Regions from separate parts of the Peribacillus sp. FSL P2-0133 genome, predicted to be linked through region 2. Evidence: riboswitches for the same ligand, from Rfam matches in the RefSeq annotation. Region 2 holds a riboswitch; the other holds the start of a gene.
The links. A riboswitch is a leader RNA that binds a small molecule or an ion and turns the genes downstream of it on or off. The one in region 2 is predicted to bind FMN.
Positions count from the first base shown of each region.

Region 1 (4,438 bases), 2.7 Mb from region 2:
GGCTGAAATGATCCAATAAAGCTCAGGATAATATCCCCTCATAGCATTTGATACTATAAATATTCGATTGTGAAATTATACTAAATTCAGGAGTTCATTAATGGGGGATAATCATGAATGAAAACGCTTCCTTTATGTGGTTTTTTGACATATGATAGCAATAGACATAGGTTAGGAGGAGACGGTATGACAGGAAAGTATAAACAGTTTGAAACGGCAGTCATCCATGAAGGATATGACTCGAAGAAGCATTTAGGAAGCTTGGCAACACCCTTATTCCAAACCTCAACATTCACTTTCGAAAATGCCGAGCAAGGGGAAAGGCGTTTTGCCGGTATGGAAGAAGGATACATTTATTCTCGCCTAGGAAATCCAACGGTACAAGTGCTTGAAGAAAAGATTGCCGCTTTGGAAGGCGGGGAAGCTGGCCTTGCTTTCGGTTCAGGCATGGCTGCCGTTTCAGCAGTGCTTTTTGCGTTAACAAAAACAGATGACCACATCCTGTGCTCACAGGGGCTATATGGTTGTACATTTGGCCTTCTGCAGCTAATGAAAAATAAATACCGCATCACACATGATTTTTGTGAAATGGATTCAGAAGAACAAGTAAGGAAAATGATCCGGCCGGAAACGACCTGTATATATGTAGAAACCCCGATCAATCCGACGATGAAAATGATTGACTTACAGATGGTGGTGAGAGTTGCGAAGGAATATAATGTGACGGTCGTAGTCGATAATACGTTTTCGACTCCCTACCTACAGAGACCGCTTGAATATGGCTGTGATATCGTCCTTCATAGCGCTACGAAATATCTTTGCGGGCATGGTGATGTCGTTGCAGGCCTTGTCGTCGGTAAGAAGGAATTCATGAATCAGGTAGCCGGGACTACACAGAAGGATATCGGTGGAATCATTTCACCATTCGATGCCTGGTTACTATTACGGGGGCTAAAGACCTTGCCTGTCAGGATGGACCGTCATTCGGCCAATGCAATGGCAATCTTTCAAGAACTTAAGAAACATCCAAAGGTGAAAAAAGTATATTATCCAGGTGATGAAGCTTCACCGGATCATTATATAATGCAAAAACAAATGAAACATGGCGGCGGCCTTATCTCTTTCGAACTGCATGGCACAAAACAGGATGCACAGGAATTCCTCAATAAATTGAAACTTATCAAAATTGCCGTAAGTCTAGGTGATGCCGAAACATTGATCCAGCATCCCGCTACCATGACGCACTCTGCCGTTCCTGAAGATTCACGGGAACAAATGGGCATCAGTGACCAGCTGGTCCGTCTCTCAGTTGGCCTTGAGGCTTGGGGGGATATCTGGCAAGATCTTAAGCAAGCATTTTAGGGTAACATATCCCTCATTTGTTCCTCCTATTATTAATGAAGATGGTGATGGATACGATAAAAGTGATGGCAGCCAGGATATAAGAAATGTCTGTGATTATCGGATAGGCGTCGCTATTTCGTATCCCGATGCCTATGAATGCCCAAACGAATACGAGAGGATAGCACCAATCCCGGTTTTTACCTGCAAAGACAAAGGCCAAGGCTGTTGCTGCAATCAGCAGGACGATCGTCCAGGTTATACGGGAAACCCCAAAACCGTCCCATTTGATATAGGTGAGGTAATAAGAAATGTCAGCTATGGCTGCAACACTTACCCAGCCTGTATAAACGGAAAACGGAAATAGGTCGAAAGCAGCATGCTCCACTTTTTTCATTCTGGTATAAATGACCATTAAAGTAGCCAAAAGAGCAATGATAATGAATACGGATAACAAAAAGCGTTCATAGTGCCAAGCCAAAAGCCAAGCGCCATTCAGGACACAGCTTAAAGCGAACCAAGGGAAGGATGCCTTATAAGCAGGGCTGTTTTGATGTTTACTTAAAAACTGCCTGAATACCGAGATGGCAAGCAAGAAATAGATCAAGCCCCATATGGAAAATACATAACCGGCAGGAGTGAAAAGGACATCCAGTTTATCGGAAATCTCTCCCGATGTTTGGCCGTTCAATGGCAGGAAATTGGCTAAAAAATTCATCGTGACGACGAACAGGTAGAAAATCAAGTTAATGATGGAAATAATCATGGGCTTCCTCCTTGTATGATTTGTGATCCTTCTAACCTTATTCCACATATTTAGCCTGGCTAACCTTTTCGAAGCACATCGGGGGTACTTGGGGGGGATTTTTCCATAAAGAGAGGAAGTTCCTGTAACAATTGAACCATTTAAGGTTAGAAATTTTACATCTTCACTTTATGGTGATAAAATATTCAAAGATTCATATTATTTTAGTCCTTCGGGGTCGGGTGAAAATCCCAACCGGCGGTGATGAAGAAATTCTAAGCCCGCGAGCCTGATAAAGGCAGGATTTGGTGAGATTCCAAAGCCGACAGTACAGTCTGGATGGGAGAAGGACGTGTGGAACCCAAGTGTATACGTATGCCTAATTTTTCGAAAATGAAATTATTAGGCTTTTTAGGTATACAATTTTTTTCACTCATTTCTCCTGCTAACTCCTTAGGTCATCCTAAGGGGTTTTTTATATTTTATAAAAGGGGGAAAAACATGTTTACGGGAATCATTGAGGATATCGGTACCGTACATTCCTTGAAAAAAGGAAAAAGCAGTATGGAGTTATCGATTCGTTCTGAAAAAATCCTTGAAGATGTGCATCTGGGGGATAGTATTTCAGTCAACGGGGTCTGCTTAACGGTAACATCCTTCACGAAAAGTTTGTTTACGGTCGACGTGATGCCGGAAACGGTCAAAGCTTCCACGATCCGGACGTTAAAATTGGGATCACCTGTTAATCTCGAACGAGCAATGAGTGCACAGGGAAGGTTTGGCGGTCATTTTGTTTCAGGTCATATCGACGGAACCGGAACGATCATAAAAAAAGAACGGAAAGAAAATGCCGTATATTATGTAATCCAATTGGAAGAAGGGCTTAGTACCTTCTGTATTCCAAAAGGTTCCGTGGCCATTGATGGAACGAGCTTGACGATATTTGGGATCGAAAGGAACCTTTTGACTGTATCATTGATTCCATTGACTCATCAGGACACCATATTGGGACAAAAAGCGGCTGGCGATATCGTTAACATCGAAAACGACATGATAGGGAAATATATAATACATCAAATGAAAAATGGCAATCCAAAACCAGGACTGAATTTAGAGTTTTTGGCAGAGCATGGATTCTAATAAAAGGGCGGTGTAATGATGTTCCATACAATAGAAGAAGCAATAGAAGATTTGAAGGCTGGCAAGGTAGTAATCGTATCCGATGATGAAGACCGTGAAAATGAAGGGGATTTTGTAGTGTTGGCCGAAAAGGCGACACCGGAAGCGATTAATTTCATGGCGACTCATGGACGTGGTTTGATTTGTACAACCATCACTGAAGAACTGGCAGCGAAATTGAAACTGCATCCTATGGTAGGTGAAAATACCGATCATCATGGCACTGCTTTTACGGTAAGTGTCGATCATAAAAGCACCTCTACAGGAATCAGTGCTTTTGAACGGTCCTTGACCATCCTTGAACTTCTTAATGATGATTCTGTCGCTGAAGATTTCCAAAGGCCTGGTCACACTTTTCCGATAGTCGCTAAAGAAGGCGGCGTATTAAGGAGGGCAGGACATACGGAGGCATCGGTGGATTTGGCGAAGTTATGCGGTGCCGCTCCAGCGGGTGTCATTTGTGAGATCATGAATGAAGATGGATCGATGGCCCGCGTATCCGATTTAGAAGTCATCGCTGATAAATTTAACCTGAAATTCATTACGATAGCCGATTTGATTCGGTATCTTGAACAAAATGATTCAATTGGGAAACAGGAACTTGAACTGAACATCCCGAAAGCTTGAAGGATTATTAGGAATTAAATCTTAACGTGAAAAAAATGATATTGTTTTTTAAAATTAGGAGGAATTGGACATGGGGAAAACTATTGAAGCACAATTGATCGGATCAGGATTGAAAGTCGGAATCGTGGTAGGAAGATTTAATGAGTTTATCACAAGCAAGCTTTTAGGAGGGGCATTGGATGGCCTTAAGCGTCATGGCGTTGATGAGAATGATGTTGACATCGCGTGGGTCCCGGGTGCTTTTGAACTTCCGTTAATTGCTAAGAAACTTGTGAATACAGGTAAATATGATGCTGTAATCGGTCTTGGAACGGTAATCAGGGGTGCCACTTCACATTATGATTATGTCTGCAATGAAGCAGCTAAAGGCATGGCTTCCGTTTCATTGGAAACAGGTGTACCGGTTATCTTCGGTTTGCTGACAACTGAGAATATTGAACAAGCCATTGAACGTGCAGGAACAAAATCGGGTAACAAAGGCTATGAAGCTGCGGTTAGTGCCATTGAAATGGCCAACCTTGGAAAATTAATAGAACAGTGATTTCA
Region 1 is NZ_CP150254.1:606,038-610,475, forward strand. It holds gene megL (methionine gamma-lyase) at 187-1,362, shown strand; gene MKY17_RS02935 (TspO/MBR family protein) at 1,376-2,107, opposite strand; FMN riboswitch at 2,311-2,441, shown strand; gene ribE (riboflavin synthase) at 2,588-3,226, shown strand; partial or broken gene ribB (3,4-dihydroxy-2-butanone-4-phosphate synthase) at 3,245-3,883, shown strand; gene ribE (6,7-dimethyl-8-ribityllumazine synthase) at 3,963-4,433, shown strand.
Region 1: linked by a shared signal. The riboswitch ahead of ribE (riboflavin synthase) and the one ahead of MKY17_RS17995 (ECF transporter S component) in region 2 are both predicted to bind FMN.

Region 2 (4,438 bases):
AATCCGAATTTTTCTTTGAGGACTCGTTCTATGTTCATCATCACTCACCTATTTTCGCAAGTACAAGTCTTATTTGGAAAAAGCTTACTTGTTTATTATCGACCATCTGCTTGATTGCTTTAAGCTTTTTCGTACCAAGTTCCTTAATAGCTTCAGCAATTTCCCTCTCATCCTCGATAGTTACATAATCGGAAATCGGAAAATCTTTTTCCGATAAGACAATTTCTACGAGGTGATCTTCGATGGTGTTGACTTTCAATCTGCGGATTTCAGCTATTTCACCCAGATTTTTCCCTTCCTGGATGTATCGTAAAGTTATATTTGTAGATTGTGTCAATTGAGGATTCCCACTTCTTTTCCAATCATTGGTTAATGAGGACAAGAGAGGGTAATCCTTTCCCGTTTCCATTTCTGCAAGCATTTGATGCAATGAGTCAAGGAATGTAAAGCGAACATACTCTTCTTCTACATCTTTCCTTTTTGCAATCTGTTCAAACGTAAGTCCAATCCTGTTTATTCCGGTTAACCTCAAAATGAAAATATCTCGTTTCATATCACTTTGACTTTCTAAAAGGGATATCAATTCATCATATAGATGTTGGGCAATCACCGCTCGATCCTCACGATGGACATGTAAAAATTCCTTTACGAAGAATTGGATTTTGGGATTTCGTTGTATCGGATAAAAACGTCTTTCATTGTGGACAATATGAGATATAGTTTGAATGAGTAAGTTTAACCTTCCCCAGAAAACCGGGGTGATATTGTGATACTTCCAACCATTTATATACGTCGGAAAAGGATTACTTTTAAAGTAATCGCCTAACATTTTCTCACCTTGCATACTAATTTCATACGCATCTGGTTTATCCGTTAAATTAATCATGTCATGCTTAAGTAAATGTTCAATGTTTTGATTTAATTGCTGACGGGTAAATCGGGGTATTGTCCCAAAAATATCAGTTAACCCGAATAAATGGGCATCCTGGATTGTTTGTGACGATTTCTTACCCTGCAGCATATGGTATATAGCATAAATGGAACGTTCGCCTTGAAATTTTTTTATCGCATATAGAATGATGGCCTGTAGATAATTCTTCATGGGACTCACATCCTTGTTTCATTTAACCAATAACCCCATTGTAACAAAAAACTGCAAAAATCGCCGTTATTATTAATGATTACAAGGGAAATTATGTGACTAAATGACGAACCATGGAGAGAACCAAGTTAATTATTTCGATGTTTTTCGTTGACATTCAGCTACATGATAGTTATTATCAATACAATTTCTATTGAAAAGTTTGGCATTCGGTCTTACAATAAGAAAGAGATAATAATCTGAAATAAAAAGATTATCAGTTGTTAATCAACTTAGGAGGGGTTATATTCATGGCTAAATTTACAATTGTGGATAAAGAAACATGCATAGCTTGTGGAGCATGCGGAGCAGCGGCACCAGATATATATGATTATGATGACGAAGGGATTGCATTTGTTACCCTTGACGATAACGAGGGAATCGTTGAAATTCCAGATGTACTTATAGACGACATGATGGATGCATTTGAAGGATGCCCAACGGATTCCATTAAAGTTGCTGACGAGGCATTTGACGGAGATGCACTAAAATTCGAATAACGGTACAAGCCATTTTCAATCGAGAATGGCTTTTTCTTTTGGCCAATGTTGGATTACATCTCCTCATAAACATAAAAAACAACCGAATATGGAAATCCGGTTGTTTTTTCATTTCTATCGTCAATGCCGTTAAGCATTTTTATATAATATTTGCTTATTGATCCATGTCTGTAATTTAATGAACAGCAACATGAATACAGATGTGATGAGCACGCCTTTAATCACGTTGAAAGGCAAGATTGCCGTCGTAACGAACTTTCTTGACTCGGGCGCCGACATTGCATCCCATCCCATAAAGAAGGTATATGCCGGTAAAAAGACAAAATAGTTTAAAACACTCATGAATACTGCCATGGAAACTGTCCCCGCAAGTAAAGCGAACGTCATCCCTTTTTTTGAATTGATTTTCTTAAATACATAATAAGTTGGCAAGACAAACAGTATTCCGGCTATAAAGTTAGCGATATGCCCCACAGGTACAGCAGTCAAGGTCCCTGTCATGACTAAATCCAATAGGTTTTTAATGAACTCGACTAGAATTCCAGCCATCGGACCGAAAATCAATGCCGCCATCAGTGCTGGTATGTCGCTAAAATCGACATTTAGAAAAGGCGGGAATCCTGGAAACGGGAAATTTAAAAGCATCAATAAATAAGAAATGCTTCCCATCATCGCAAGTGTAACCGTTTTTTTCACTTTGTTCTTATTCATAGTTCTCTCTCCTTCTTTTCCGATCTACCTGAAAAAGAGGTTTGGGTTCCAAAATATGTTGATGCTCAATAAAAAACCTTTAATTCCAATAGAATTAAAGGGATAAATTAAAGGTTACATCAAACAAACGTTCAGCAAATAACTGTTGAAACGCACTCAGGAACCTCCATCTTCTCCCATCCAGACTATACTGTCGGCTTTGGAATCACACCAAATCCTGCCTTGTAAGGCTCGCGGGCTTAGAAGAAGAAATTCCTTCATCACCGCCGGTGGGGAATTGCGCCCCGCCCCGAAGATAGACCTATAAAATTTTTATACTTCCCATTATATCTGAAATTCCTTTTTTTTGATAGCATTTTATCTCAGTAGATGCGTTTAGGATGAATATCGATCGTCGCAGTGAATGGTTTAAAACAAATAACGAAAATTTTTTTATACTATGCAAACGAAGACGAAGCCATTTATATCACGATATTAAATAAATGATCAGATGATAATCATGTTATTAAGCGCTTACATCGAGTTAAGCCAAATTGACATAATCAGCATTTCAATTGTAAAATTAACTGAAATTTAAGATAATTCTTTTCCCTAGGAAGGTGTTTAGACGTGTATCGGATTTTAGTAGCAGACGCCATTAAACCAGAAGGACTCGGACCGCTATCAGAGGCATCCAATATTCATCTCATTCAGAAAACCGTAGAGGAAGCTGCAAACGAACTTGATCGGATCGATGCAATTCTTGTGAGAAGTGCAACGAAGGTATCGGAAGATTTAATGAACCGTATGCCGCAGTTAAAAATTATAGCACGCGCTGGTGTCGGTGTTGATAACATAGACATCCCCGCGGCGACAAAACGCGGGATTGTCGTGGTTAATGCACCTGACGGCAATACCATTTCAACAGCTGAACATACATTTGCGATGATGGCTTCATTAATGCGCCACATTCCGCAAGCTTACGCTTCACTGAAGAATGGGGAGTGGAAACGTTCTTCATATACGGGAACTGAACTTCGTGGTAAAACATTAGGTATAGTTGGCTTTGGACGTATCGGAGGGGAAATTGCAAAACGTGCTAAAGTGTTTGGCATGGATGTCATTGTCTATGATCCGTTCCTGACTGTCGATCGTGCAAAGAAAATGTCCGTAACGGCCCTGCCGTTAGATGAATTGCTTCCTAAAGCAGACATCATTACTGTTCATACACCACTAACGAATGATACTAGAGGATTAATCAATAAAGAAAAACTGCTTACCTGTAAAAAGGGGGTATATGTACTAAACTGCGCCCGTGGTGGAATTCTAGACGAAGATGATTTATATGAAATGTTAGTAGAAGGACATGTTGCAGGGGCGGCACTGGACGTTTTCGTCGAAGAACCTCCACTTGGCCATAAACTGCTTGAACTGGATAGCGTCATTGCTACACCGCATCTTGGTGCTTCCACGAAAGAAGCCCAATTAAATGTTGCCGTACAGGTTGCCCAAGAAGTATTGACCTATTTTGAAGGAAACCCAGTCTCAAGTTCAATCAACCTTCCAGCCATATCTAAAGAAGTGTTTGAAAAAGTACAGCCTTTCTATCAACTTGTTCAGCAAATGGGATCCATTGCTTCTCAGTGCATGAATGAAGGAATTCAGGAAATCTCCGTTACGTATGCAGGAGAATCATTGGATTTCGATACAGCGATTCTTACAAAAAGTCTAATCTCTGGCTTTTTCAGATCAAGAGTTGATGCATCAGTCAATGAAGTGAATGCCCTGTTGATCGCAAAAGAGTGTGGCATAACCGTTGGTGAAAAAATCTCTACGGACTCTTTAGGTTACTCGAATTTGATCAGCCTTAAAGTAAAAGGTGACAACCGTGAATTAACAATCAGTGGAACCTATATCGAAAATTACGGTTCTCGAATTGTAAGTTTGAATGGTTTCAAAATCGACTTTCAACCAGAACCGAATTTACTTTATATCCAGCATACCGATAAACCTGGTGTAATCGGTAACGTAGGTAAGGTCCTAGGTGATCACGGAGTGAATATCGCCACCATGCAGGTTGGCCGAAAAGAAGCTGGCGGGGAAGCCA
Region 2 is NZ_CP150254.1:3,759,452-3,763,889, forward strand. It holds gene MKY17_RS17980 (ATP-dependent DNA helicase RecQ) at 1-38, opposite strand, end outside; gene MKY17_RS17985 (helix-turn-helix domain-containing protein) at 41-1,102, opposite strand; gene MKY17_RS17990 (ferredoxin) at 1,393-1,641, shown strand; gene MKY17_RS17995 (ECF transporter S component) at 1,771-2,352, opposite strand; FMN riboswitch at 2,517-2,653, opposite strand; gene serA (phosphoglycerate dehydrogenase) at 2,962-4,438, shown strand, end outside.